DNA from 3 places in the Bradyrhizobium zaerense genome. Region 3 is predicted to be linked to each of the others. Evidence: predicted binding sites of a transcription regulator. Region 3 holds the regulator's gene; each other region holds the start of a gene.

What was found. The regulator HrcA, encoded in region 3, represses chaperone genes, less so after heat shock. The targets are predictions, from matches to a motif close to GTTAGCACTCNCNNNNNGNGAGTGCTAAC.
Region 1: the regulator HrcA is predicted to act here: its motif matches at 7,118-7,146, upstream of groES (co-chaperone GroES).
Region 2: the regulator HrcA is predicted to act here: its motif matches at 2,511-2,539, upstream of AB8Z38_RS01900 (co-chaperone GroES).

Annotation. Positions count from the first base shown of each region.
Region 1 covers NZ_CP165734.1:5,870,822-5,880,832, forward strand. The annotation lists gene AB8Z38_RS28130 (acyclic terpene utilization AtuA family protein) at 1-1,072, opposite strand, end outside; gene AB8Z38_RS28135 (CitMHS family transporter) at 1,084-2,394, opposite strand; gene AB8Z38_RS28140 (LysR substrate-binding domain-containing protein) at 2,507-3,418, shown strand; gene AB8Z38_RS28145 (hypothetical protein) at 3,510-4,721, opposite strand; gene groL (chaperonin GroEL) at 4,933-6,564, opposite strand; gene groES (co-chaperone GroES) at 6,726-7,022, opposite strand; gene AB8Z38_RS28160 (hypothetical protein) at 7,342-7,863, shown strand; gene AB8Z38_RS28165 (protein phosphatase CheZ) at 8,116-8,895, opposite strand; gene AB8Z38_RS28170 (L,D-transpeptidase) at 9,210-10,010, shown strand.
Region 2 covers NZ_CP165734.1:389,080-399,090, reverse strand. The annotation lists gene AB8Z38_RS01915 (NupC/NupG family nucleoside CNT transporter) at 1-1,093, shown strand, start outside; gene AB8Z38_RS01910 (cupin domain-containing protein) at 1,220-1,747, opposite strand; gene AB8Z38_RS01905 (usg protein) at 1,911-2,198, opposite strand; gene AB8Z38_RS01900 (co-chaperone GroES) at 2,582-2,896, shown strand; gene groL (chaperonin GroEL) at 2,939-4,579, shown strand; partial or broken gene lepB (signal peptidase I) at 4,691-4,999, opposite strand; gene AB8Z38_RS01885 (LysR family transcriptional regulator) at 5,074-5,913, opposite strand; gene AB8Z38_RS01880 (glutathione binding-like protein) at 6,075-6,701, shown strand; gene AB8Z38_RS01875 (tlde1 domain-containing protein) at 6,709-7,806, opposite strand; gene AB8Z38_RS01870 (FecR domain-containing protein) at 8,383-8,907, shown strand; gene AB8Z38_RS01865 (CHASE2 domain-containing protein) at 8,992-10,011, shown strand, end outside.
Region 3 covers NZ_CP165734.1:4,901,293-4,911,303, reverse strand. The annotation lists gene dnaK (molecular chaperone DnaK) at 1-1,584, opposite strand, end outside; gene AB8Z38_RS23720 (hypothetical protein) at 1,967-2,908, shown strand; gene pncA (bifunctional nicotinamidase/pyrazinamidase) at 3,052-3,774, shown strand; gene grpE (nucleotide exchange factor GrpE) at 3,923-4,540, opposite strand; gene hrcA (heat-inducible transcriptional repressor HrcA) at 4,639-5,727, opposite strand; gene rph (ribonuclease PH) at 5,920-6,633, shown strand; gene rdgB (RdgB/HAM1 family non-canonical purine NTP pyrophosphatase) at 6,645-7,280, shown strand; gene hemW (radical SAM family heme chaperone HemW) at 7,267-8,421, shown strand; gene AB8Z38_RS23685 (penicillin-binding protein activator) at 8,572-9,822, opposite strand.

The DNA of each region.
Region 1 (10,011 bases), 970 kb from region 3:
TCCGCAACTCGGTCAACTTGACACCCGTCAGCGCCAGACGCTCGCGCACGATCTCGCAGGCGAGCTTGCCGCGCGCGACAGCGCCCGGGCCGGCGTAAGACATCTGACCTTCGCCGATGTAGCTGTCGACATAACCGACGGAGACCTTCAACTGACCGGTCTTCGACACGCCGCCTGCTCCGGTGACGTGGACGCGGTCTTGGCCGACCTCATCGATCCGCACCTGGGAGAAGTCTGCGATCACATCCGGCTGGACATAACGCGCGGGATCGTGGATCTCGTAGAGCAACTGCTCTTTGACCGTGGCGGCCGTGACCTGGCCGCCAGAGTCGGCGACCTTGGTGATGACGAGATCGCCATCTTCCCGCACCTCTCCGATCGGGAAGCCGAGGCGGGCGAGCCCTTCGACATCCTTACGGCCCGGGTCGGCGAAATATCCGCCGGTGATCTGGCCGGCGCATTCGAGCAGATGCCCGGCTAGTATTCCCTTTCCTAGCAGCGGCCAATCGTCCAACGCCCAACCGAACTCGTGGAGCAGCGGCCCGAGGAACAGCGAGGGATCGGCGGCGCGACCGGTGATGACGACATCGGCGCCGAGCGCCAGGGCCTGCGCGATGGATGCACCGCCCAGATAGGCGTTGGCGGAAACGATACGGTTGCCCAGCTCGTTCACCGTACCGCCGATGTCAAGCTGGTATTGCGGCGTCCTCACCGCAGCGAGAACGTCGTCGCCCGTCACCGCGGCGACTTTGAGCCCAGCCAGCCCCAGTTCACGGGCGATCGCTCTCGTCGCCTCGGCGGCCGATACCGGATTGGCGGCTCCCATATTCGTGACGATACGAACCTTGTTCGCACGGCAAGCGGGCAGCACCGCCCGCATCCGGGTCGTCAGCAGCGGATCATAGCCCGCGCCCGGATCCTTCAGCCTGGCTGCCTGCGCCAGCGCGATCGTGCGCTCGGCCAGGCATTCGAACACGAGGTAATCCAGCTTGCCGTGCACCGCGAGCTCGACAGCTGGTTCGATCCGGTCGCCGGAATAGCCCGCACCTGATCCAATCCGGAGTGTTCGCATCGGAGATCTCGCTAAAACGTGAAAATGCCGAACAGGACGCCAGCCATCGTCATCACAAGAGATGCCGCGAATAAAAACGGGATCGAGAATTTCTGATGATCGGCCAGATCAATCCCGGTCAATCCTACCACCAGGAAGGTGGCCGGCGTGAGCGGACTGACGGGGAAACCGGTCGTCATCTGTCCGAGCAGTGCGGCCTGCGCCAGCTGTACCTTGGGGACGCCGAGTTGGCCACCGACCTCCGCCACCACGGGCAAGACGCCGAAGTAGAAGGAGTCGGGGTCGAACAGGAGACTAAGTGGCATGGAGATCGCCCCGAGTGCAACCGGCATGAATTTGGCCGCGCTTGCAGGCACAAATCCGACCGCCGCCTGCGCCATCGCCTTCAGCATGCCCGAGCCTTGCATGATGCCGGTAAAGACGCCGGCTGCGAGCAGCACCGACGCCACCAACAGCGCCGCCTTGGCATGCGCATCGATGCGTTGGCGCTGCGCATCGACATTCGGGTAGTTGATCAGCAGCGCAAGACAGGTCCCGACCATGAAGACGATCGCCGGGGTCAGCTTGTCGCCGAGCGCGACCATGATGCCGAGGACCAGGATGGTGAGAAGGATGTTGATCCAGAATTTGTCGGGACGCCGCAGCTTGAGCTCGGATTCGGAGAGCGTCCGCCGAGCGGTCATGTCGATCGCCGCGCCTTTCTCGAGGCCAAGCCGCTTCTCCTTCCTGCGACCGAGCCAATAGGCGACGCCAAAGATGAAGACGATGCCGACCAGCTGAACCGGGATCAGCGGATTGAAGATCTCGGGTATCGGCAATTTGAGTGAAGCCGATGCGCGGATCATCGGGCCGGTCCAAGGCAGGAAGTTCACGCCGGCGGCGAGCGACGCTGCGCAGGCCAGAATACGCCGATCGAGACCGAGACGATCGTACAGTGGCAGCATGGCGGGGATGGTGATGAGGAAGGTCACCGCTCCAGAGCCGTCGAGGTGGATCAGCAGTGCGAGCAGCGTCGTACCCATGACGATCCGCGTCGGCCTCGTGCCGACGGTCCGCAGGATCCGGTCGATGACGGGGTCGAGCATGCCGGCGTCGGTCACGATCCCGAAGAACAGGATCGCGAACACGAACATGCCGACAACCGGGGCCAGGCTTTGCAGGCCGCTGACGATGAACTTGCTGGTGTCCCAGCCGAAGCCGCCCAGCAGGCAGGCAACCAGCGGTACGAGGATGAGAGCGATCAGCGGCGACATGCGTTTCGTCATAATCCCCACAAGCAGGACCGCGATCGTCGCGAGTCCCAGCCACGCCAAATTGAGCATATCTCCCACCTGATGTCTGTTCCGGACTCGTGCCCGACGGTTGGGCGGAATTGAGCGCGCGGCTTCCGATTATTCAATTGAATTTATTCAATGCCAGCAATAGACAAAGCCTATGGATATCAACGTCAGGCAGCTCCGCTCTTTCGTGGCGGTCGCGAAATTGCGCAGCTTCACACAGGCGGCATCCGCGCTGCACGTTTCGCAGCCGACGCTCACGGTCCAGATCAAGCGGCTCGAAGCCTCGCTCGGCCTCAAGTTGTTCGACCGCAATCCGCGTTCGGTGGCTTTGACCAGGATGGGGCGCGAGCTGCTGCCCGCACTCGAACGGACTCTGCAGGATCTCGACTCCGTTCTCAGCGACGCGCGGGGTGACGCCTCCGAGCAGCGCGGTGTGGTCCGTATCGCGGCATTGCCGTCCTTCGCAGCTGGTGTCCTGCCCGACGTGATCGGGAGATTTCGCGCGCAGCATCCGGGCGTGACCTTCGCATTGAAGGACGTCATCGCGAGCCGTGTGCTGGCGCTTAACCGGTCCGAGGATGTCGATCTCGGCCTGACCGGCGGCGATGTGTCATTCCCGGATATCGAGACCATCTTCACCGCGCACGACGAGATGAGCGTCGTCTATCCCGACAAGCATCCGATCGGCGAGCAGCGACGGATCACGGCACGCGTGCTGGCGAACTACCCGCTCGTCATGATGGACCAAGGCACCAGTGTGCGCGCCGTCACCGATCTGGCGTTCAACCGGGCGGGGCTTCTGCCCACGCCAGCCTCCGAGGCCACCTACATGATGACGGCGATCGGCATGGTGCGCGCCGGGATCGGCCTGACCATCCTCCCCGCCTCAGCCCGGGAAATTGTTGCCGAACCCTCGCTGCGAAGCCGGAAGATCAGTGACACCAATTTTTCGCGCCCGGTCGGCCTGATCAAGCGAGCGCAACGGACACTTCCGCCGGTGAGCCGGCTGTTCGCGGATTTCCTCATGGCCAGCAAACGCAGCATCTTCAAGAGAAGCAGGCCTTAGTCACCGCGAGCTATCAGCTCACTCGAAGACAGCAGCCGCGTTTGCACTCACCGAGATTCGGATCGGCGGCGATTGCGCGCCAACACCCGACCTACTTCCACACCGACTTGTCGGCGTCCCAGCGTTGGCCCTTCAGTTCCCTGGTGAGCGCCTCGATCGAGCCGTTGTCGTCAGGCTGGTCGCTCTCCTCGTCGGCTGCCGCCTCATCCGATAGATTGAGCTTCGCGCCGCTGCTCTCGTCGGCGGTGGTGGTCGCGGGGCTACCGATCCAGAGCATCAACTTGTCGGTCGTCCCCGGCTTGTCGGCGGAGACAAGGCCTGCGACCTCGATCGTGTCCGTGAGTTCGAGCGCCGGGAAATCTTGGTTCGGCCGCTTGAACACCAGCTTGAGCTTGCCCGTGGCGGGGTTGAAGCCCTGCGAGACCGGCTTGGCGGCAAGCGTCCGGCTCAGCACGCCCGCAACCGCAGCGGCGAGCTTGTCGCGGTTGATCCTGTCGCCGTCGCGCCAGTCGGCCGCGGCGATGCGGATGGTGCGGTCCATCTCGGCCATCCCGGAGGTCCAGCCTGCGGCGGTGACGCCCGGCGTCGCCTTGAATTTCGCGAGCAGTGCGGCGGCGCGCTCCGGATCGACCGACATGTTGATGGTCTGCTCGCCGGCGCGCAGCGCGTCGCAGCCGACGGTGAGGCTCGCCAGCGTCACCTCGACATCCTGGCCTTTGAGGCTCTTCAGAAAGTCGGTCGCCGCGTCCAGCTTGACCTTGACCGCGATTGCTTCCGGCGAGACTTCGGTAAAATCCTTGGGCTGCGGCGTGATGCCGTCGTCGGTGGTCTGGTTGTCGAGGAATTCCTTCTCGCTGAGATCGGAATTGTCCGGCGAGGTCACCTCGGTCACGCTCTGGCCGATGCCGATCTGGCCACGGAATTCGAAGGTGTCGCCGGTCGGTTTGCGCGAGAGCTTGACGGTGACCGGCGCCTTCTCGCCGAGGCTCTGCGTCGTGCCGGTCAGCGTCTGGCCGGCAACCTGGAGGTTGATGACGAAGCGGTCCTTGCGGTCGGAATTCTTTGCGACGGGGTAGCAGACGTCCAGCACGGCCGCCGTCACCGTTTTGCCCGAGCGCGTTTCCTTCAGGATCACGTCGGCATTGCCGTCCATCAATCCGTCGATCGAGGTGAAATAGCGCGTCTCCGTGCCGCCGGGCGCCGCCGCCTTCGGTGAAAGCTTCATCTGGGCGGAGGCGGAATGCGGCGAACCCGCAAGCAGAGCGGCCAAAAGAATTGTCGGGCAAACCAGCAGCGCGCGCATCGACGTCGTCCTCGAGCAATGGAGCATGATCTGGACCCGGAGGGCCGCGTTAGCGAAAAGTGTGAAGCGGTTTTCCGAAAACATCATGCTCGAACATAGAATCGGCGCCACCGTAATGGGTTTTGGCCGCCGGTTGAAGCTTGGGCCATGGTCGGCAAAAAAGAAGGCCGCCCGGAGGCGGCCTTCGCAACATTGCAATGGAACGGACGGCCTAGAAGCCGCCCATGCCGCCGCCGGCCGGCATCGCCGGGGCCGCTTCCTTCTTGGGCATCTCGGCGACCATGGCCTCGGTGGTCACCAGCAAGCCGGCGATCGAGGCGGCGTCCTGGAGCGCGGTGCGCACCACCTTGGCGGGGTCGATGATGCCCTTCTCGACCATGTCGACATAGGCTTCGTTCTGGGCGTCGAAGCCGAAGGTCTCGGACTTGTTCTCCAGGATCTTGCCGACGACGATGGAGCCTTCGAGCCCCGCGTTCTCGGAGATCTGGCGGACCGGGGCTTCCAGTGCCTTCAGCACGATGTTGATGCCGGCCTGGACGTCGGCATTGGGGTTGGTGAGACGGCCGACCGCCTTCTTGGCGCGCAGCAGCGCGACACCGCCGCCGGGGACGATGCCTTCCTGCACCGCGGCGCGGGTGGCGTTGAGCGCGTCCTCGACGCGGTCCTTCTTTTCCTTGACCTCGATCTCGGTCGCGCCGCCGACGCGGATCACCGCGACGCCGCCGGCGAGCTTGGCCAGCCGCTCCTGGAGCTTCTCGCGGTCGTAATCCGAGGTGGTCTCCTCGATCTGCGCCTTGATCTGGCCGACCCGCGCCTCGATCTCCGGCTTCTTGCCGGCGCCCTTGACGATGGTGGTGTTCTCCTTGTCGATCACCACCTTGCCGGCACGTCCCAGCATCTTCACCGTGACGTTCTCGAGCTTCATGCCGAGGTCTTCGGAGATGAGCTGGCCGCCGGTGAGGATCGCGAGGTCCTCCAGCATGGCCTTGCGGCGATCGCCGAAGCCCGGCGCCTTGACGGCGGCGACCTTGAGGCCGCCACGCAGGCGGTTGACGACCAGGGTGGCCAGCGCCTCGCCCTCGACGTCCTCGGCGATGATGACGAGCGGCTTGCCCGACTGCACCACGGCTTCCAGCACCGGCAGCATGGCCTGCAGGCCGGAGAGCTTCTTCTCGTGCAGGAGGATGTAGGCGTCCTCGAGCTCGGCGGTCATCTTCTCGGCGTTGGTGACGAAGTAGGGGCTGAGATAGCCGCGGTCGAACTTCATGCCCTCGACGATGTCGACTTCGGTATCGAGCGACTTGTTCTCCTCGACGGTGATGACGCCCTCGTTCCCGACCTTCTGCATCGCCTGGGCGATCATCTTGCCGATGGCGCTGTCGCCGTTGGCCGAGATGGTGCCGACCTGGGCGACTTCGGAGGAGGCGGCGACCGGCTTGGCACGCTTCTCGATGTCCTTGATCACGGCTGCGACCGCGATGTCGATGCCGCGCTTGAGGTCCATCGGGTTCATGCCGGCGGCGACCGACTTGGCGCCTTCGCGCACGATGGCCTGGGCCAGCACGGTCGCGGTGGTGGTGCCGTCGCCGGCGAGGTCGTTGGTCTTGGAAGCGACCTCACGGACCATCTGGGCGCCCATGTTCTCGAACTTGTCCTCGAGCTCGATCTCCTTGGCGACGGTGACGCCGTCCTTGGTGATGCGGGGCGCGCCGAACGACTTCTCGATGAGGACGTTGCGGCCCTTCGGGCCGAGCGTCACCTTGACGGCGTTGGCGAGAATATCGACGCCGCGCAGCATGCGATCGCGCGCGTCTCCGGAAAACTTGACGTCCTTGGCAGCCATGATCTGCAATCCCTGTTATTCGTGATGTGTCTTGTTTGGTGATGTGTCTTGTGTGCTCGTCGCATCAATTCCGGGATCCGTGGGTCGAACCCGGCGGAACGATGCATGCCCGGATCTGACGATCCGGGCATGGTATTCAGCGGCCGTTCAGGGCTCTGGCCTTAGGCCATCACGCCCATGATGTCCGACTCTTTCATGATCAGGAGATCTTCGTTGTCGATCTTGACCTCGGTGCCCGACCATTTGCCGAACAGCACGCGGTCGCCGACCTTGAGGTCGATCGGGATCAGCTTGCCGGCCTCGTCGCGCCCGCCGGGACCGACGGCGATGACTTCGCCCTGGGACGGCTTCTCCTTGGCGGTGTCGGGAATGATGATGCCGCCCTTGGTCTTTGCCTCGGCATCGATACGTTTGACCACGACACGGTCATGCAGTGGACGAAATTTGGACTTAGCCATGACGTTTCCCTTTGGAGGCTCGGTTTTCCGAAAGCAGCGGAAGTGGGTGAGGGCAGCGCTGCCATCCACCCTCTTCCCGAGGATCGAACGGCGCGCTTAGCAATCGGTGTTTCCGAGTGCTAATAGTACGCCCGGGAATATGGCTTGGCTGCGATCCTGTCAAGCAAAGGTGGTTAAGCGATTGGTGAGGCGGATATAGGATGGTGAGTTCGGAAGCTCGATTCCGGTGCGGGCGTATATCAGGACGTCATTGCTCCGGCAGCATTTTTGCGCTTGGCTGCGGGAGGGGTGCGGCCGTGGTCTTGTTTGGGGGGAAGCGATGATCAGTTCAGCACATGCGCGCACGGTTGCCCATCTGGCGGCGGCCTCTTGCCTGGCGCTGCTGCTTGGCGCCTGCGGCGGCGGCATGAGCCTGCCGTCCTTCTCGTCGTCGCAGCCGGCGCCCGAGTCCGAGCCCGGCCAGGCGCCGGAAATGCCGGCGTCCATCCGTGCCGACGAGATCGTCGGCCGCTGGGGTCTGGCCTCGTTCCAGAACCCGGCCGATCGCGCCCGCACCGAGGCGGCTGCGCGGGCCCAGTGCAAGAATCCCTACGTGATCGGCGCCGGCACCTCCGGCGGCGTGGTCATGCATCTGGCCGACCAGGCGACCCCGCAGGAACTGCGGCTGAAGGGCTCGCCAGGCGGCAAGAACTATATCGGCCCGCCCGGCCCGACACCCGGCGAGCAGGACCGCGAGATCGTCTCCTTCGACGGCCGCGTCATGATCACCCGCTTCGTCGACAAGGACGCCGCCACCCGCTACGGCAACATGGTCTACGTCCGCTGCGCACCAAGGGCGTAAGGCGGACCGCGCTGCTTCTTTCCCTCTCCCCTTCTTGTGGGAGAGGGTGGATCGCCGCGTAGCGCGGCGAGACGGGTGAGGGGTTTCTCTCCCCGCGTTAAACTCTCACTTTCGAGTTTGCTGAAACAACCCCTCATCCGGCGCTTCGCGCCACCTTCTCCCACAGGGCGAGAAGGGAAGCAGCTGTGCAAGACAATAAACAAAAAACGCCGGCTTGCGCCGGCGTTTTGTTTTTCTCTATGCAACACGTGCTCAGTCGAACAGCGCGTCGATGTCGTCCTGCGAGGCGTGGCCGACGTCGCCGGCGAGCTTCGGGCCGTTGAGGAGCTTTTCGTCGTCGCTGCGGCTGTCGGCCTGCGGCACCACGTGGGACTTGATGGCGTCGACGCCGCCCCAGATCTCCATCATCGCGTTGATGTGCTGCTCGATGAATTTCATCGTGCCCATGACCTTGCTGATGCGCTGGCCAGTCAAGTCCTGGAAGTTGCAGGCCTCGAAGATCGAGATGACGCGTTCCTGGATGTCGTCAGCGAGCCGCTTCTGCTGGTCGGCCGATTGCACCTTGGTCATCGCGCTGGCCGCCTGGTCGATCGACTCCGCGGCTTCGAGGATCTGCTGGGTGGCCTGCTCGGTACCACCGACCACGGCGCCGAGCTCGCCATTGACCTTGGCCATTTCGCCGCCGTCGAAGCTCTTGCCGTGCAGGGTCGCGATTTCGCGCTTGGTGCGGTCGATGGCGTCATGGATCAGGTCGAGCTCGACCTTCAGCTTCTCGCACTGTTCGATCTGGGCCCGGTACGTCTCGAGCTTGACGCGGGCGTCTGAGAGCTCCTGCTCCGTCGTGGCGTCGATCACCGCCATGGCTGCGCTGCCGGACAAGGGCACGCTGCCCTTGGCCATCTGTGCGCGGATCGCACGCAGCTCGGCCATGATCTCGCTATGCATCGGGCCTGCCTCTTCGGTTTCGTCAAGAATTGGCATTTCGCCACCGACGATATCTTCGACACGAAAACGTTTGCGGTGAATTGCCATCAGGATACTCCCCCCACCTCACTCACGCGTCTTTTTAGGCAGAACCGATTTAACACGAAGTTCACAGCCGGAACTGTTGTGCGGCGGTGCGCGACGGCGTGAAAACCGGCGATTAACCATGCACTTGCGGTGTTCACCGAAAATAAACGCTGATCGCCAAATTGCCCTTCGCCTGACGAGATGGTGAATCGAAACGCGGCTTCCGTTTACCAAACAAAACGGCTTTTGCTCTTTATTGACCACGTCGAGGACGCGGATCAGCCAGACGCGTTCGACGGCGAATGCAACTAGACGAAACAGTACAGAGTACGTCGATGTTCAAGAAAATGTCTGTCGCGCTGCTTGGCAGCGCTTGCACCTTCGTTGCCGGCGCGACCAATGCCAGCGCCTTCGACAATAGCGTGCCGAACGATCCGCCGGTGGTGCTCTACCAGCCGCAGGTGCAGCCGGCGCCGGTGCGCGTCGCCTCCAATGCGAACATGGGCGGAGGCTTCATCGAGTTCCTCTTCGGCGATGGGCCCGGCCGCGGTCCCGCCTATGCACCGCAGCAGCCGATGTATCAGCAGCAGCCCGGTTACAACGACCCGCGCCGTCTGCCGCCGATGGGCGAGCCGCAGATGCAGGGCGCAGCCGTGCAGCAGGAGAGCGTCGATGCCCGGCAGCGCCAGTTTGATCCGAGGTTCGAAAAACAACTTGTTGACTATAGCGGCAAGGAAAGCGCCGGCACCCTGGTGGTCGATACGCCGAACAAATTCCTCTATCTCGTCGAGAGCAACGGCAAGGCCATGCGCTACGGCATCGGCGTCGGTCGCCCCGGCTTCACCTGGTCCGGCGTGAAGTCGATCACGGCCAAGCGCGAATGGCCGGATTGGACGCCGCCCGCTGAAATGATCGCACGCCGTCCCGATTTGCCGCGGCACATGGAGGGCGGCCCGGAAAATCCGCTCGGCGCGCGCGCGATGTATCTTGGCTCGACGCTCTACCGCATCCACGGCTCCAACGAGCCCTGGACCATCGGTACCAACGTCTCCTCCGGCTGCATCCGCATGCGCAACGAGGACGTCATCGACCTCTACGGCCGCGTCAACGTCGGCACCAAGGTCGTGGTGATGTGAG
Region 2 (10,011 bases), 3.3 Mb from region 3:
GCACGCCTTCGGCGCCATCAACGACGCGGTCAGCGCGATCTCCGCGGCCTCGCGCGCCGGCTCCTCGTTCGTGTTCGGCTATATCGGCGGCGGTACCCTGCCCTTCGAGGTCAAAGTGCCGGGCGCCGACTTCATCCTGGCGTTGCAGGCGCTGCCGATCGTGCTGGTCATGAGCGTGCTGACGACACTGCTGTTCTATTGGCGTGTGCTGCCGCCGATCGTGCGCGGCATGGCGTGGTTATTGGAACGCACGCTCGGGGTCGGCGGCGCGGTGGGGCTGTCGACCGCGGCTAACATCTTTCTCGGTATGGTCGAGGCGCCGCTGTTCGTGCGGCCGTATCTGGCGCAGATGAGCCGAAGCGAATTGTTCCTGGTGATGACGGGCGGCATGGCCGGGATCGCCGGCACCGTGCTGGTGCTCTATGCGACGCTGCTTGCTCATCTGATCCCTGACGCGGCCGCGCATTTCGTCATCGCCTCCGTGCTAGGCGCGCCGGCGGCGATCCTCGTCAGCCTGATCATGGTGCCGGAGACCAGCGACAAGCGCACCGGCGGTGCGCTCGAGGATCCGGAGATGCAAGTCTCCAGCACCATGGATGCGATCGTGAAAGGCACCGGCGCAGGCCTCGAGCTGCTGCTCAACATCGTCGCCATGCTGCTGGTGCTGGTGGCGCTGGTCTATCTCGTCAATGCGATCCTCGGATTGCTGCCGAACATCGGCGGCGGCGCGATCTCGCTGCAACGCCTGCTTGGGCTGGTGATGGCGCCGGTGTGCTGGCTGATGGGACTGCCCTGGGATCAGGCGGTGACGGCGGGAAGCCTGATGGGCACCAAGACCGTCCTCAACGAATTGATCGCCTATGTCGACCTGTCAAAACTTGCGCCGGACGCGCTCGATGCGCGCTCGCGGCTGATCATGCTGTACGCGATGTGCGGCTTCGCCAATTTCGCCAGCCTCGGCATCATGATCGGCGGCCTGGGGGTGATGGCGCCGGAGCGGCGCGAGGAGATCAACGCGCTGGGGCTGAAGTCGATCGTGTCGGGCACGCTGACGACGTGTTTGATGGGGGCGGTGGTGGGGGTGTTGACGTAGGTTTCTCCCCGCCGTCATTCCGGGGCGATGCGCAGCATCGAGCCCGGAATCCATTTCACTTCGCGTGATGCCGCCCGATGGATTCCGGGTTCGCGCCAAGCGGCGCGCCCCGGAATGACAAGGAGGTCACGCCTTCAACTCCACCGTCTTGAACTCCGCCGGCAAAATCACTTCCAGCAGCTCGACGTCATCCGAATAATCCAGGATCATGTGCTTGATCCTCGGCGGCTGGGTCCAGGCACTGCCTTGCCTCATCAGGGTCTCGCCCTCGCCCTCCATGTAGGTCTTCACCCACCCCTTGAGCACGTAGACCATCTGGAAGTCGACGGCATGGAAGTGGAGCTTCGACACTTCCTCCGTATTGCAGGGGCCTTGCAGGCGGATCACGTGCGCTTGCGCCAGACCGTGGGAGGCAGCGGCGATGCCGAGGTCACGGTATTTCGCATAGGCGCGCAGACCGTCGGCCTTGAAGTCTTCCTCGCGGTAATGGCTGATCGCGATCCGCTGCTTCGGGCGCGCAGCTTTTTTCGGAGTGACAGCACGAGCCTTCGCCTTCACCGCCTTGCGCGCCGATGATCGCGCCGCAGCCTTGGCTCCGCTGCGTTTCTTCACCGCGGCTTGCGTTGCGCTACGCGATTTTGCTTTCTTGGCCATGGGCCGCCTCCCGCTTTTGTTGTGGGGGAGACGCTAGCACGGAAACGATTTCGTAGCTTGGGCAAAGCGGAGCGTGCCCACCATTAGCAAAACGCGATCGCGGAGAGATGGTGGGCACGGCGCGCGAAGTGCGCGCCCAGTCGCCCACCTTGCAGGACCTCGCTCAATGCAGCCTGAACACGCCGTCCACGGCGCGCAGTTCGGCCGGCTTGATCAGCTTGGAATGCGCGACGGTCACCGAATGAAGGGGACCATCGAGCTTCTCCTGCCAGAAGGCCAGGAAATCCTTCAGCGCCGGGAATTTCGGAAACATGTCGTAGTTCTGCCAGACATAGGTCTGGAGCAGCGAGGGATGATCCGGCATTCGATAGAGAATTTGCGCCGTCGTCAGCCCATACCCCAGCACTTGCTTGCGGAAATCGTCCGAAACAACCCCAACCCGCGTGACCATGCCAACCTCCTTTGCAGGAGCGCATATTCAGGGGTGGCTCGGTTTCACCGGGAGCCACCCGGTGGAGATGCGCTCACATGAGACAAATGTGACGCAAACTGACAATCCATCTCAAGCCCAAAAGTTTAACAAGCTGTTGAAATTCAATGCGTTAGCAGCAGAAGGGGCACCGTGCTAATACGGTCCCTATAGCCCGGCTCAAGGCTGGTTAACGATGGCAAGGAATTCTGGCAGCCGGCGCTTCCGAGTGCTTATTTTTCTGCTAGAAGCCCTTGCCCCCGCAAAAATCCTGCCCTATTTGAAGCTTGCCTGCGTAGCACTCGCGGGTATCGACTGCTAACACCCCGAAATCATCAACCCGAGCAATTGCTTAGGAGGACTGCATGAAATTCCGTCCGCTTCACGACCGCGTCGTGGTCAAGCGCATCGACGCAGAAGAGAAGACCGCTGGCGGCATCATCATTCCCGACACGGCCAAGGAAAAGCCCTCGCAGGGCGAAATCGTCGCAGTTGGCCCCGGCGGCCGCGACGAAGCCGGCAAGCTGATCGCGATCGACCTCAAGGTCGGCGACCGCGTGCTGTTCGGCAAGTGGTCCGGCACCGAAGTCAAGATTGACGGCCAGGACCTGCTGATCATGAAGGAGAGCGACGTCATGGGCGTTCTCGAAGTCAGCGAGTCCAAGAAGAAGGCGGCCTAAGAGCCTCACCCTCTCCAGTCAAACCCTCAAGGAAAAATTCAGATGGCCTCCAAAGAAGTCAAATTCGGCGTCGATGCACGCGACAAGATGCTGCGCGGCGTCGACATCCTCGCCAACGCCGTCAAGGTGACGCTCGGCCCCAAGGGCCGCAACGTCGTGCTCGACAAGTCGTTCGGCGCTCCCCGCATCACCAAGGACGGCGTCACCGTCGCCAAGGAGATCGAGCTCGACGACAAGTTCGAAAACATGGGCGCGCAGATGGTGCGCGAAGTCGCCTCCAAGTCGGCTGACGCGGCTGGCGACGGCACCACCACCGCAACCGTGCTCGCGGCTGCGATCGTTCGTGAAGGCGCCAAGTCGGTTGCCGCCGGCATGAACCCGATGGACCTCAAGCGTGGTATCGACCTGGCCGTGGAAGCCGTGGTCGCCGACCTCGTCAAGAACTCCAAGAAGGTCACCTCGAACGACGAGATCGCCCAGGTCGGCACCATCTCCGCCAACGGCGATGCCGAAATCGGCAAGTTCCTCTCCGACGCCATGAAGAAGGTCGGCAACGAGGGCGTCATCACAGTTGAGGAAGCCAAGTCGCTCGAGACCGAACTCGACGTCGTCGAAGGCATGCAGTTCGACCGCGGCTACATCTCGCCCTACTTCGTCACCAACGCCGACAAGATGCGCGTTGAAATGGACGACGCCTACATCCTCATCAACGAGAAGAAGCTCTCCTCGCTGAACGAGTTGCTGCCGCTGCTCGAGGCCGTGGTGCAGACCGGCAAGCCGCTGGTGATCGTCGCCGAGGACGTCGAAGGCGAAGCCCTCGCGACCCTGGTCGTGAACCGTCTGCGCGGTGGTCTGAAGGTCGCGGCCGTCAAGGCTCCGGGCTTCGGCGATCGCCGCAAGGCCATGCTGCAGGACATCGCGATCCTGACCGGCGGTCAGGCGATCTCGGAAGATCTCGGCATCAAGCTCGAGAACGTCACGCTCAACATGCTCGGTCGCGCCAAGAAGGTGATGATCGACAAGGAGAACACCACGATCGTCAACGGCGCCGGCAAGAAGGCCGACATCGAAGCGCGCGTGGCCCAGATCAAGGCGCAGATCGAGGAAACCACCTCGGACTACGACCGTGAGAAGCTCCAGGAGCGTCTCGCCAAGCTCGCAGGCGGCGTCGCGGTGATCCGCGTCGGCGGCGCGACCGAGGTCGAGGTGAAGGAGCGCAAGGATCGCGTTGATGACGCGATGCATGCGACCCGCGCGGCGGTCGAGGAAGGCATCGTCCCGGGCGGCGGCGTCGCCCTGCTCCGTGCTTCCGAGCAGCTCAAGGGCCTGCGCACCAAGAACGACGACCAGAAGACCGGCGTCGAGATCGTGCGCAAGGCGCTCTCCGCGCCCGCTCGCCAGATCGCGATCAACGCCGGTGAAGACGGCTCCGTGATCGTCGGCAAGATCCTGGAGAACAAGACCTACGCCTACGGCTTCGACTCCCAGACCGGCGAATATGCCGACCTGGTCAAGAAGGGCATCATCGACCCGACCAAGGTGGTCCGCACCGCGATCCAGAACGCAGCCTCGGTTGCGGCTCTCTTGATCACCACGGAAGCCATGGTCGCCGAATTGCCCAAGAAGGCCGGCGCCGGCCCCGCAATGCCCCCGGGCGGCGGCATGGGCGGCATGGACTTCTAAGTCCAGCCATTCAGGCAAACTCGAGAATGCGAAACCCCGGCAGCGATGCCGGGGTTTTGTTTGGGACACATTCCGCGCGGCGCTACGCGCCGCCCCGGAATGACGAGGCGCCTACTGAATTTTTCCCAGTCGCTTAAAGCGCAACTCGCCGCTGTCGTTCTGCGACCAGAAGATCCGCGTCACCCGGCCGACGAGGTTGTCCATGGGAATGAAGCTCATCGCCGACGTCATGCGGCTGTCGGTGGAGTTGTCGCGGTTGTCGCCGAGCGCGAAGAAGTGACCCGCTGGCACCGTGAAGACGCTGCTGTTGTCGAGGTAACCGCCATCGATGCAGTCGTAAGTCAAATAGCTGGCGCCGTTCGGCAGCGTCTCGCGCCAGCGCTTGATTTTCGCGCCGGCGTCTAACCCGCAGGCGAATCCCGTGCTTCGTCGATTTGGTCGTGCAGCTCTCGGGCTGCGTTCAACCGCACCGAGCCTCCCGATTCCGCAAGCGATCAGTTGCGTGACAGATCCTTGAAGCAGTGGCGGACCCATTCGATCGCAAGGCGAGTCGCCGGATCGCGCTTGAGATGGTTCTGCACCAGGAGCCAGACGTCGCGGCGCTTCGTCAGCAGCGTTGCGCGCAGGCTGCGGTCGGCGAGCAGGTCGGCGCAGCTAAGTTCGGGCAGCACGCCGATCGCCTGATGCGACTGGATCATGGTCCTGACCACGCGGAAATTATCGGTCACGCAGCGCGCGTTCTTCAACCGCCTGGCGCGCAGAAACTGCGCCTCGGGAATGGCGTCGAGTTCATCCGGAAAGACGCAAGCGATCGGCTCGCCGCCCGCGCGGTCGACGGGCTCGAAGAAATACAGCCGCAGATCGGCGAGCTTGGAGATCGTGAAGTCGCCCTTCTCCGGCTTGCGCAGCCGAATCGCGAGATCGGCCTGCCAGCGCGAGAACTTGACGTTGCCGCTGGCGGTGAGGAATTGCAGGGTCAGCCCCGGATTGTCGTGCAGGAAGCCCGGCGCATGCGGCGCCAGCAGCTGCTCGGCCACGGTATTGGTCGAGGCAATGCGGATGCGGCCGACCGGGCCGGGCTGGCTTTCACCGATGCGATCGATCGCCGCGACATGCGCGGCCATCGCGCCGACGTGCTCGAGCACGGCTTCGCAATGCCGCGTCGGCCGGCGCAAGCCGTCAACGGCATCGAACAAGGGCACACCGAGGTCGCGCTGGATGCGCGCGAGCCGGCGGCCAACGGTGGTCTCGTCGATGCGCAGCCGCGCGCTGGCGCCGGCATAGGTGCCCTCGTCCCTCACCGCGGCGATGATGCGCAGATCGTCCCAGTTCATCGTCCGCCCAGCCTAGCAGGCGCCCACCGGTCCTGCAAATTCGCAGCCATACGCTGCCAATAGTCCTGCACAATGGCAGGCCGTGCCCGCGGTAGTCTTGCGGTCGGACCATTTCGCCCTCATCGCGCGCAGTGACGCGCTCGTCTGATCCGGGAGGCCACATGCTGCAACTCTATTTTTCGCCGATGGCCTGCTCGCTCGCCAGCCGCATCGCGCTGATGGAGGCGGGCCTGGAGGCGCGCTATCATCGCGTGAATCTCGTGACCAAGAAGCGCATCGAGGATGATGCCGATTTCCGCGGCATTTCGGCGAAAGGCGCAGTGCCGGTGCTGGTGCTGGAGAATGGCGAGCGGCTGACGGAGAGCGCGGCGGTGCTGCAATATATCGCCGACCTGAGGCCGGAGACGGGGCTAGCCCCGCCTCCCGGCCACGTCGATCGTTACCGGCTCCAGGAATGGCTGAGCTTCATCGGAGCCGAGATCCACAAGGGATTTCTGTTTCCGACCTTCTGGTACAAGGACGAGGCAGCCAAGGCGGCACGCGTGCGGATCGAGGAGAGCGTGGCGTTCGCGGCCGATCATCTGAACAGCCGCACGCATCTGGTCGGGGATCGTTTCACGGTGGCCGATGCCCATCTGACTTGGGCGCTATTGCTGCTTCGCTACGCCCGCGTCGAGATCGACCGCCACCCGTCGCTGGTCAGCTATCTCGAACGCATGCAGGCGAGGCCCGCCGTGCGGGAAGCGATTGCCACCGAAAGCGCGCTTCGGAAGACCGTCGCAGTTTAGGCGCGGATCAATCGATCCGCGCGACCACCGCGAGCCTGCGGATGCCCTTGTTGCGGTAGGCATCGAGGAACGCGTAGTAGTCCTTGAACGACACGCAGCCGTTGGAATCGCCGTTCGGTCCGAGCATGAAGGTGTGCGCGAGCAGGCCGTCGCGGCCGTAGATCGCGCTCTCGCCGCCGATCGGCATCAGCCGCAGCGCGGGCACGCCGTGGAACAGCGCTTCGCGCGGCTTAAGGTCGTAGATGTGAGGCGGGGTCACGCCGCGCATACGGACGCGCGACGAACGGGGATCGTCGAGATTGGAGCCGAGGCCTGAATGCGCTTCGAGCCTGGTCCCGTCGGGCAGATACACCGTCTTGGCGGTGATGTCGTAGACCGCGGTGGAGCGGTCATACGGCGCCGAACCGCCCAGCATCGGGTTCTGTTCCTTCGGCGCGATGCTCGCGGTGACGCTGGCATCGGCCGACGCATAGGCGAGCAGGCCGCCGGAGGGCTCGCGCTTGCCCCAGAGCTTTTCGACCATCGACTGCCGCGGCCCGGTGATCGACATCACCGCAGCCTTGGCGCGATCGGCAAAGGATTTTGGCTTCGGCGCGGGCGCCGGCACGATCTCGGCCGGATCGGCCGAAGCAAGCTGCACCGGGGCATCGGCACGCTTGGGCTTGGCGGCATCCGCGAGCTTTTCAGCAACCTTGGACGGGTTCAGCGGCTTCAGCGCTTCCGCGACCCTCGCGACGACGGTGGGCTTCGCGGGCTCCTTGGTGGACTCCTTGGCTTCGGCGACCTTCGTTGCCGGCGCAGCGCTCGCGGCGTTGGAGTCCACGCCCTGGGTCGCAGCCGCAGCAAAGCGCTCGTTGAACATTTCGCGCGAGATCGGCGTGACGACCTGCACCCGGTCGGGCAGCAGCGAGAAGGCTTCCTTGATCGCCTCACCTGCCTCGCGCAGCGCAACCTTGGGCGCGCGCTTGATCACGGGCTCGTCGTAGCCAATGCTGCCGACGGTCGGATAGACGCTCGCGGCGAGGATGTTGGTGTAGACGGTCCAGCCGGCGCCAAGCACGACGCAGCCGATCAATGCGGCGCCAAGCCCGCTGTGGGTGGCCATTTTCCGGGAAGACTTCCGATTTGGATTCTTGGGCTTCCGTGCCGCGTTACTCTGCGCAGCGATACTCGTACTCATTCGCCTTGCGTCCAGGACGGTGTCACTCAGTCCCCCTTCGAAGTGCCGCTGGTCACGTTCCGGAGACAGCATTTCGCAGAGGCTCGGAGCGGCATTAAGGCGACTTTTAGTTAAATGCGGATTAAGTTCTGGCGGAGCTGGGGCAACCGGCCAGAGGTGTCCCATTTAGAGAAAAAATCCCGCAGAACTACGGACTTACGCGGCACTGTTAACCATGTTTCTCGGCCGGTTCGACGCAATGATCTGGCGTCTCCGACCGCAGCCTATGACGCATCCAACTGCGTCCATTCCGTGATCTTCCATGCCGTCAGAATCATAGCGACCCAGCGTTGCGCCAAGCTGGTGCGTTTCGGCTGACCGAAACTTGATCGCGCGCGCTCTGGCAAAGACTGCAGCGACAAAATACCTGCAGGCAACGCATTCTCGGCGGCCTCCACGTACGATACTATTCCCTATCAACCTCACCCTTGAAATGTGCCGAGCGCTGAAATGGAGGCTGGCATGACAAAGGTTGCGCGCGCCGGATTTTTTGCCCTGGCGTGCTCGCTCGTGTTGATGGGGTCGGCTGCCGCGCAGCCTGCGGCCAATGCGGGCTGTACGTCCTCGGCGTCGGCTGCCGGCACGCAGACCTGGCACTGTGACAACGGCATCACCATCGTTGCTGAAAATGGCGCCCGATTTGAACTTAAGGACGCCAACCGCGACGGACATATTGACTCCATCGAGTTGAGCAGCAAAGCCCTGCTGGTCGAGGTGCCGAAGAAGCCCGGCGGCAATCCCTTCAAGGTGCTGACGCCGCAGGCGATCGCAGCGGTGCGCGGCACCAAATGGGCGGTCGACGTCGGTGACGCGAAGACGTCCGTTTTCGTCGCCAATGGGCGCGTCGGCGTAATTCGCAGGGCCCGTGGGCGCGGCGTCGTACTCGGCCCCGGCGAAGGCGTCGACGTGGAAGCGACCGGCCCGCTGGCCGTCAAGCCATGGGGCCAGCCGCGCATCGACGCCTTGATGGCAAGGCTTGGACTATAAGGCTTGGTCAATAAGGCTCGGTCAACAAGGCTTGGACAACAAGGCTTGGACAATAAGGCTAGAAGATTGCAGTACGACGTGATGATGAGCCGACGCGTTCAGATCCTGGTGGCCCTCGTCCTCACCGCATTATGGGGCGGCAGCATCTATGCGGCCCACGCCAGCGGCCATCTGCGCTTTCTCGATCGGCTCGAGGCCACGCTGACCGACCTGCGCACGCTCGCCCGTGGCGTGCAGCGTCCGCCCGATCTCGTCACCATCGTCGCGATCGACGACACCGTGGTGAAGCGCGGCGGCAGCTATCCGTTGCCGCGCGCCGATCTCGCGCGCATCGTCGACACCATCGTGCAGTTCAAGCCGAAAGTCTTGGGGATCGACCTGCTGCTGGTCGACCGCAGTGCCGCGATCGGCGACGCCACGCTGGCGCATACGCTCGCCACCGGTCCCATGGTCCTTGCAGCCGCGGCGATCTTCCCGAGCGCCGATCAGACGGTGGCGCCGAGCAGCGAGGGCCTGCTCGGCGCCCTGCCCGAGGCCGAGCGCTTCCTGCTACCGCTGCCGGCGTTCGCCGATCACGCCGATGTCGGAATCGTCAACGTTGCGACGGGACAGTCGGGCTCTCCCCTCTCCGTGCCCATGCTGTTCCGGACGCACGACAAGGTCGAGCTGTCATTTCCGCTGCGAGTCGCGAGCCGCGCGCTCAACAAGCCGCTGACGATCGCGCCGGATCACCTCATGCTCGGCGATCGCGCGGTGCCGACCGACACCGATTTTGCGTTGCCGATCACCTATTACGGCCCGCGCCGGACCATCCGCACCGTCAGCGCGCAGAGCATCTTTGACGGAACGCTGGACCGCGCGGCGATCGAGAACCGCATTGTCGTGATCGGCGCCGCGGTCGCCGGCGGCGGCGATTTCTTCCCGACGCCGTTCGACACCCTGATGCCGGGCGTCGAGGTGGTCGCGACTGCGATCACGCATCTCGTTGCCGGCGACAGCATCGTGCGAGACCGCAGGGTTCACACCGCGGACGCGCTCGCGGCGATCCTGCTGCCGATGCTGCTGGTGGGTCTGCTCGCGTGGCGGCGCAGCGCGCCTGGCCTG
Region 3 (10,011 bases):
GACCGCCTCGCGGCGCTGCTTGTCGGCCGCGGCATTGGCCTCGGCGTCCTTGACCATCTTGTCGATATCGGCTTCCGACAGGCCGCCGGAGGCCTGGATGCGGATCTGCTGCTCCTTGCCGGTCGCCTTGTCTTTGGCCGAGACGTTGACGATACCGTTGGCGTCGATGTCGAACGTCACCTCGATCTGCGGCATGCCGCGCGGGGCCGGCGGAATGCCCATCAGGTCGAACTGGCCGAGCATCTTGTTGTCGGCCGCCATTTCACGCTCGCCCTGGAAGACGCGGATGGTGACCGCGTTCTGGCTGTCCTCGGCGGTCGAGAACACCTGGCTCTTCTTGGTCGGGATCGTGGTGTTGCGGTCGATGATGCGGGTGAACACGCCGCCCAGCGTCTCGATGCCCAGCGACAGCGGGGTCACGTCCAGCAGCAGCACGTCCTTGACGTCGCCCTGGAGCACGCCGGCCTGGATTGCGGCACCGATCGCCACGACTTCGTCCGGATTGACGCCCTTGTGCGGCTCCTTGCCGAACAGCTGCTTCACGACTTCCTGGACCTTCGGCATGCGCGACATGCCGCCGACCAGCACCACTTCGCCGATCTCGGCGGCGGTGAGGCCCGCATCCTTCAGCGCCTTGCGGCACGGCTCGACGGTCTTCTGGACGAGGTCGTCGACCAGGGCCTCGAACTTGGCGCGGGTGAGCTTCATCGTCAGATGCTTCGGACCGGTCTGGTCCGCGGTGATGAAGGGCAGGTTGATCTCGGTCTGCGTCGTCGAGGACAGCTCGATCTTGGCCTTTTCGGCGGCTTCCTTCAGGCGCTGCAACGCGAGCTTGTCGTTGCGCAGGTTGATGCCCTGCTCCTTCTGGAACTCGTCGGCCAGATAGCCGACCAGCCGCATGTCGAAATCTTCGCCGCCGAGGAAGGTGTCGCCGTTGGTCGACTTCACCTCGAACACGCCGTCGCCGATTTCGAGAATGGAAATATCGAACGTGCCGCCGCCGAGGTCGTAGACGGCGATCGTGCCGGCCTTGGTCTTGTCCAGACCATAGGCGAGCGCAGCCGCGGTCGGCTCGTTGATGATGCGCAGCACTTCAAGGCCCGCGATCTTGCCGGCGTCCTTGGTCGCCTGGCGCTGGGCGTCGTTGAAGTAGGCGGGAACGGTGATGACGGCCTGGTCGACCTTCTGGCCGAGATGGGCTTCCGCCGTCTCCTTCATCTTCTGCAGGATGAACGCCGAGACCTGCGAGGGCGAGTAGGTCTGGCCGTCGGCCTCGACCCAGGCATCGCCGTTGGAAGCCTTCACGATCTTGTACGGAACGAGCTTCTTGTCCTTCTCGACCATCGGATCGTCGTAGCGGCGGCCGATGAGGCGCTTCACTGCGAAGAAGGTGCGCTCGGGATTGGTAACGGCCTGGCGCTTGGCAGGCTGGCCGACGAGGCGCTCACCGTCGTCCGTGACGGCGACGATGGAAGGCGTCGTGCGCATGCCTTCGGAATTCTCGATGACTTTGGCGTTCTTGCCATCCATCACGGCGACGCACGAATTCGTGGTGCCGAGGTCGATCCCAATGACCTTTCCCATGGTCCTGATATCCTTGTTTTTGCGGCAGGTTGGCTGGGCCCAGAAGGCACCCGAACCGAACCCCCTAAGATCAAACATTCGCGATATTGCGATGGTTGACGCTCATATAGGAGGGGGAGGGGCCCGCAAGGACCGAACGCAAGTTTGAGCCGCGAAAACATTGGGTTTTGGAAGAACATATCCGGGCTGAATCGCCCTTGCGGGTGAGGAATTATTAACAGGTCCGCCCTCGGCCGGCACCCCGCCACCGCCCTGTTGCGGCAAGGCCAAACCCGCTAAAAGGCGGACCGGCCGGACCACCCCGCGCGAGGCTGCCTTACGCGACAAAGGGGCCCGATGACCGACCATCGAACGGCCTCAATGTGAACCAAGTAGAGTGCCCATGAAGCTCATTCGCCCCCTCGCCGCGCTCGCCCTCCTGATTGCCACGGCATTTCCGGCCCTTGCCGCCGACGCGGTTTTCCCGCCCGGGCTGCGCCTCGGCATGGTGCCGCTGATCGGCCTCAACACGGCGAAGACCTTTCCCGGCTTCGAGAGCGAGGACGGCGCCGTCAAGGTGCTGGTCACCGAGCTGCCGCCGGCGGCTTATGGCGAGGTCGCGAGTGCCTTCAATTCCAATCCGGCCGGAGCGAACGGCATCAAGCCGGACAAGATCGAGACCGCCGCGGGCCTCGCCTATTTCACCACCGAAAGCGGCAAGGCCGGCGAGACCCCGGTCAAGCGCTATTCGATGATCGTGCCGGGCGCCGGCTTCTCCGGCTATGTCGCGGTGCAGATCCCGGAAAATGCGACCAAGATCTACACCGACGAGGCGGTGCGGCAGATGTTTGCGAGCACCGTCCTCCGCAAGCAGGTCTCGGCCGAAGAGCAGATCGCGTTGATGCCGTTCAAGATCACCGATCTTGCCAACTTCAAGGACATCCGCACGCTGGCGCCCGGGAGCAGCATCATCCTGGCCGACGGCGACGAGAGCACAGGCTACGAGTCGAAGCCCTTCATGATCCTCGGCCTGATCGGCCAGACACCGCAGCAGGCGGATGACCGCGCCCGCTTCGCCCAGGAAGCGGCGCTCCAGATCCCCGGCGTGCGTGAATCCCGCATCACCATGTCCGAGCCGATCCGCATCAACGGCCAGCAGGGCTTCGAGACTCGGATCGACGGCGTCAGCGGCAAGGACAAGACGGCTGTCACGGTGGTGCAGTGGATCCGCTTCGCGAGCGGCGGCGCCTCGCTGCGCATCATCGCCAGCGCCCCGCGCGACCAGTGGTCGGATGCCTTCACCCGCTTCCGCGCCGTGCGCGACGGCATCCAGCCGAAAGGCTAGGCGAAGGCGGCCCCGCATACTCCGTGTCGAGCTGAGCTAGCAGCCCAGCCACTAATCAGACCCGGCCGTATTTTCGGGCTTTTGTTTGTACACGAACGGAACTAGGCTTCTCTCCGTTGGATCATCCTGGAGGGAGACGAACCATGCTGGATCGGCGACAAGTCTTGGCGGTGCTCGGGACGACTGTACTCGCGAGCGTCGCTCCAACCGCGCTTTTTGCAGCGGCCTCAATCAAGCCGGACGACACGTCCGCGCTGCTCGTAATCGACGTGCAAAACTGCTTCCTTCCGGGCGGCAGCCTCGCGGTGAAGGAAGGCGAGCAGGTGGTGCCGGTCATCAACAAGGTGGCCAAGGGATTCGCAAACGTGGTGATGACGCAGGACTGGCATACGCCCGGCCACGTCTCGTTTGCATCGGTGCATTCCGGCAAGAAGCCGTTCGAGACCATCGACCTGCCCTACGGCAAGCAGGTGCTATGGCCCGACCATTGCGTGCAGGGCACCGACGGCGCTTCGCTGTCGAAGGATCTCTCGATCCCGCAGGCCGAGCTCATCATCCGCAAAGGCTTTCACAAGGATGTCGACAGCTACTCGGCCTTCCTCGAGGCTGACGGCAAGACCTCGACCGGTCTCGCCGGCTATCTCAAGGCGCGCAAGATCAAGCGGGTCTTCGTCGCGGGGCTGGCGACCGACTTCTGCGTCGCATGGACCGCGCTCGATGCACGCAAGGCGGGCTTCGAGGTCTATGTCGTGGAAGACGGCTGCCGCGGCATCGACAATCAGGGTTCGCTTGCAAAAGCCTGGGCCGATATGGCCAAGGCCGGCGTGAAGCGGATCCAGTCTGCGGATATCGCGGTGAGCGCGTAAAAGGCGCGATCGAACTGCCAAACCCTGATCCTGAGAGCGCGCTTCTTCGCGCGCGTCTCGAAGGATGAAGGCCTCGCTGCTACATCTTGGGCTTCATGGTTCGAGACGCCGCACAAGGGCGCGGCTCCTCACCATGAGGGTCGGAGAGCTAATTGGCCGCGCCGTTCGACTCACTGCTGTTGGCCGCGGGCGCAGCCTTCGCGCCGCCCTTGGCGACGCCGACCAGCGCCGGACGCAGCACGCGCTCGCCGATGGTGTAGCCGGCCTGCATGACCTGCACCACGGTGCCTGCCGGCACCGACGGATCGGGCACTTCGAACATCGCCTGCTGGAAGTTCGGGTCGAACTTCTGGCCCTGCGGATCGAATTTCTTCACGCCGTGCTTTTCCAGCGCGTTGAGCAGCGAGCGCTCGGTGAGCTCGACGCCTTCGATCAGCCCCTTCAGGCCGGCATCGGCATTGGCCCGCGCTTCCACCGGAACGGCATCGAGCGCGCGCTGGAGGTTGTCGGCAATGTCGAGCACGTCACGGGCAAAGCCGGTGATGCCGTAGAGCTTGGAATCGGCGACTTCCTTGCTGGTGCGCTTGCGCAGATTCTCCATCTCGGCCAGCGTCCGCAGCATGCGGTCGCGCGCCTCGGCGGCTTCCTTCTGCAACAGCTCGACCGAACCGGGCTCCGGATCGTCGGGCATGATGTAGGGCTTCGACACCACGGGCTCGCCGGTCGCAGCGGCCGTGTCTTCGGGTTGCCGGTCTCGATCGGTCATCGACTACTTTCTCGAACTCGTCTGACGGGATTTTGCTGGCCCGGATATCGTGCTTCGGACGGGGAAAATCAAGCGCCCGTGATCGGCCCAAAGGCCGGTCAGCCGCCCAGAAGGCGACTGACGATGCGGGCGGCGTAGTCCACGGTCGGGATCACACGGGCATAATTCAGCCGTGTCGGCCCGATCACGCCCAAGACGCCGACGATGTGGCCGGCGGCATCCCGATAGGGCGAGATGATGGTCGAGGAGCCGGACAGGGAGAACAGCTTGTTCTCCGAACCGATGAAAATCCTGACGCCTTCGGCGGTTTCCGCGCGCCCCAACAGGTCGATGACGCCGCGCTTGGTCTCAAGATCGTCGAACAGCAGGCGCACCCGCTCGAGATCCTCCAGCGCATGCAGATCTTCGAGCAAATTGGCGTGCCCGCGGACGATGAGCTGGCGATCCTCGTTCTCGCCGCCGGACCAGCTTGCAATCCCGGCCGAGATCACCTTGTGGGTCAGTTGATCGAGTTCCGCGCGCGCCTCTCCAAGCGCGGTCTCGAGCTCGAGCCGCGCCTCGGCCAGCGTGCGGCCGCGGATACGGGAATTGAGGAAATTGCCGGCCTCGGTCAGCGCCGAGGAAGGAACTCCGAGCGGCAGCGCCAGCACGCGGTTTTCGACCTGGCCGTCCTCGCCGACCAGGATCACCAGCGCCTTTTCCGGTTCCAGGCGGACGAATTCGATGTGCTTCAGCCGCGAATTGGACTTTGGCGTCAGCACCACGGCCGCGGCACGGGTGAGGCCGGACAGCCGTGTCAACGCCTGGTCCAGCGCCGCCTCGACCGATTGCGCCTGGCCGACGGAGGCGAGCTGGCTCTGGATCGACTGCCGCTCGGCCTCGGTGAGGTCCCCGACCTGCATCAGGGCGTCGATGAAAAAGCGCAGACCGAGTTCCGTCGGCAGACGGCCGGCGGAGGTGTGCGGCGCATAGATCAGGCCGAGCTGTTCCAGATCGGCCATGACATTGCGCACCGACGCCGGCGACAGCGGCATGGCGATCAGGCGCGAAATGTTGCGCGAGCCAACCGGCTCACCGGTCGCGAGATAACTCTCGACGATTTGACGAAAGATGTCGCGAGACCGCTCGTTGAGCTGGGCGAGGCCCGCGCGCGGCGCGATCAGATGGATCGGATCGTGATGGGCCACGGCGTAACTCCTCTCGGCTGCTTGTAATTTGTCTATCCGGGAGCGCCCTGACAAGCGGGCTTTTGCGGTTGGTTGAAGGTTGCTCCAAGCTTGCCTCGGGGACCGAAAAGCCCTTGCCGCTCACCCTCACCCCCCTACAAGCACCGCGAACAGCTTAATCCCTGCATCCCTGCGAGTTTTGGAGGATTTCCCATGCGGCCAAGCCGCCGTGCGCCCGATGAATTGCGCCCCGTGACACTGGAGCGCGGCGTGGTCAAATATGCGGAGGGCTCCTGCCTGGTGAAATTCGGCGACACCCATGTGCTGGTCACCGCGACGCTGGAAGAGCGGCTACCACCCTGGCTGAAGGGCCAGGGCCGCGGCTGGGTCACCGCCGAATACGGCATGCTGCCGCGCGCCACGCTGGAACGTACCCGCCGCGAGGCCTCGGCGGGCAAGCAGAGCGGCCGTACCGTGGAAATCCAGCGCCTGATTGGCCGCTCGCTGCGCACCATCGTCGATCTCGAAGCGCTGGGCGAGCGCCAGATCACGGTCGATTGCGACGTGATCCAGGCCGACGGCGGCACCCGCACGGCGTCCATCACCGGCGCCTGGGTCGCACTCGCCGATTGCATCAGCTGGATGAAAACGCGCAACATGATCAAGGCCAACGTGTTGCGTGACAACGTCGCCGCGATCTCCTGCGGCATCTACAAGGGCACGCCGGTGCTGGACCTCGACTATGCCGAGGATTCGGAAGCCGATACCGACGCCAATTTCGTCATGACCGGCGATGGCCGCATCATCGAGGTGCAGGGAACCGCGGAACGCGAGCCGTTCAGCGAAGCCGAGTTCCTGGCGCTGATGGCGCTTGCGCGCAAGGGCGTCGCGCGGCTCGTGGACTTGCAGAAACTCGCGGTGGCGTAGTCAATAGGCCCATGCATCGCCGAATCACCGGAAAGCTCGTCATCGCGACCCACAATCCCGGCAAGCTCGCCGAGATGAAGGAGCTGCTCGCGCCTTACGGCATCGAGGCGGTCTCGGCCGGTGAGCTCGGCCTGGGCGAGCCGGAGGAGACCGGCAAGGATTTCCGCAGCAACGCCGCGATCAAGGCGATCGCGGCGGCGCAGGCGACCAGGCTTCCCGCTTTCGCCGACGATTCCGGCATCGTGGTCGATGCGCTCGACGGCGCGCCCGGCATCTACAGCGCGCGCTGGGCCGGTCCGACCAAGGACTTTGCCGCAGCGATGGCGCAGATCGAACGCCTGCTGCAGGAGCGCGGCGCAACCTTGCCGGAGAAGCGCACGGCGCATTTCGTTTCCGCGCTCTGCGTCGCCTGGCCCGACGATCATCTCGAACAGGTCGAGGCGCGCGTCGACGGCACGCTGGTCTGGCCGCCGCGCGGCACTGCCGGCTTCGGCTACGATCCGATGTTCCTACCCAATGGCCATGATCGCACGTTCGGCGAGATGACCAGCATCGAGAAGCACGGCCTGCCGCCGCTCGGCCTCGGGCTGTCGCATCGGGCGCGCGCGTTCGTGAAACTCGCGGAGATCTGCCTTGAGCCGCGCTAAGGAAGCCTTTGGCGTCTACGTGCACTGGCCGTTCTGCCTGTCGAAGTGTCCCTATTGCGACTTCAACAGCCATGTCCGCCACGCCGCGATCGACGAAGCGCGTTTTGCCGCGGCCTTCGCCCGCGAGATCGCGACCACCGCCGAACGCGCGCCCGGCCGCGAGGTCACCTCCATTTTCCTCGGCGGCGGCACGCCGTCGCTGATGCAGCCCGCGACCGTGGGCGCCGTGCTCGATGCAATCGGCAAGCACTGGCGCGTCACCAACGATGTCGAAGTCACGCTGGAGGCGAACCCGACCAGCGTCGAAGCCACGCGCTTCGCCGGCTATCGCGCGGCCGGCGTCAATCGCGTCTCGCTCGGCGTGCAGGCGCTCGACGACGTGTCGCTGAAAGCGCTGGGCCGGCTGCACAGCGCGCGCGAGGCGCTCGATGCGGTCGCCATCGCGCGCCGCTCGTTCGATCGCTATTCGTTCGACCTGATCTACGCCCGCCCCGACCAGACCCCGGCGATGTGGGCCGATGAACTCCGACACGCGATCGATGAAGCCGCCGAACATCTGTCGCTGTACCAGCTCACGATCGAGGAAGGCACGCCGTTCTTCGGCCTGCACCAGGCCGGCAAGCTGAAGACCCCCGACGAAGCGGTCGCGCGCGCGCTCTACGATGTGACGCAGGAAACCTGCGACAAGCTCGGCCTGCCCGCCTACGAGATTTCAAACCACGCGCGGCGTGGCGCCGAATGCCGGCACAATCTTGTGTACTGGCGCGGCGAGGAATACGCCGGCGTCGGCCCCGGCGCGCATGGAAGACTCGATATCGACGGCGTCAGGCACGCCATCGCCACCGAGAAGGGCCCCGAAGCCTGGCTGATGCGCGTCGAGAGCGACGGGCACGGCGTCGTCACCGACGATCTCCTCAACAGCGAGGAGCGCGCCGACGAATTCCTGCTGATGGGATTGCGTCTCGCCGAGGGCATCGATCCCGAGCGCTACCGCGCCCTCTCCGGCCGCCCGCTCGACCCCAAACGCATCGCGCTGCTGCGCGAGGAGGGCGCGATCACGGTGGATGCGACCGGACGGTTGCGCGTGACCAGCAGCGGGTTTCCGGTGCTGGATGCAGTGGTCGCGGATCTGGCGGCGTAGGTCTTAACCGAATCGGCGGTGCGCTCCCTCGCCCGATTGCGGGAGAGGGTTGGGGAGAGGGTGTCTCCCCAACGGGACAATCCCCAAGCGGAGAAAGCCCTCACCCGGCGCTCCGCGCCGACCTCTCCCGCAAGCGGGAGATGTGAACCATCAAGCCCCAAAACTCTTCGGCGAGCCCGCCACCGCGACACCGCCGCCGGTCGTCACCTTCATCACTGCGAGCCCGCGCTCGTTGGTGCCATCGGCGCGGAAACGGAACAGGCCGTCGATGCCGGCGAAGCCCGAAGGGTTGGTGAGCACGTCGGACGAGAAGCGCGTGGTGCCTTGCGTGCGCGCAAGGGCTGCGACCAACGCGACCGCGTCATAGGCCAGCGTTGCCGTCCGCACCGGGTCGGCGCCGTATTTGGTGCGATAGCGCCCGGAGAACGCGCGGAACCCGGCCGGGTCCGGCGCGGCATAGAGGCCACCCTGGAGCGCGGGGCTGGCATAGACGCGCGGATTGTCCCACAGGCCGGTGCCGAGCAACTGGATGTTGCGCAAATTCGCGCCGGCCGCGGTCATCGCATCGGCCACCGCGACGACAGCATCGCCATCGTCGGCAATGAACAATGCATCCGCGCTGCCGAGTTGCTGCGCCACGGTCCGCGCCGGCGTGGCGCGATCGGCGCCGTATTTCTCGAATGCGACAATGCGCCCGCCGCGGCGCGGCACCGCCGCCTTCACCGCCGCCTCGACCACATTGCCATAGGCATTGTCGGGCACGAGCACGGCGATCGAACGTTTTCCGATGCTGGCGGAGTATTCGACGATGCGGTTGACGTCGGACTCCGGCAGGAAGGAGAGCAGGTAGACGCCGCGGCCGGCAATGCTGGAATCCGTCGAAAACGCCATCACCGGAATGCCGCGCGTGCGCGCGACCTGCGCCACTGCCGGGACCGACTGCGCGAACAGCGGTCCGAGAATGATCTCGGCGCCCTCGTCGACCGCCTGCTGCGCACCGGCCTGCGCGCCCTGCGGGGTGCCATTGTCGTCCTTGATCAGGAGCTGGATGTTGGGATTCTGGAACTCGGCCAGCGCCATCTCGGCGGCGTTGCGCATGGACTGCGCGGCAAGCCCGGCATTGCCGGCCGCCGAGAGCGGCAGGATCACCCCGACCTTCACCCCGCCGGTACCGGCGGTCGTGGCCTGTTGCGGCGGGCCGGCCGGCTGAGCGGGGGCGGAGGGGCTGCTGAATGGGCTTGAGAACTGGCTGAGGCTCTGCTGCACGCCGGCGCAGGCCGACAGCAGCGGTGCGCCCAGCAACAGGCCAAGCGCGCTCCGCCGGGTCGCCCCCGACGATTGGGGACCCGGAACGGGAGACTCCTCCGAACAGGAGGATCTGGGATCACGCGGGCCCGGCATGGCAGCTTCTCTTCCGGCCGGCCGTCGCCGGCCGGTCACAACATTCTTTCCACGACACAAGCCGTGGATTCCGGCATATTGTCGGCAAATAGTTAACTAAAACAAAAGGATAATGCCCCCCTTAACACGACCCCACCGCAACTCCTGGCTAGCTGTCCACCCACCGTCCGTCACCCAGCATCAAGGCGG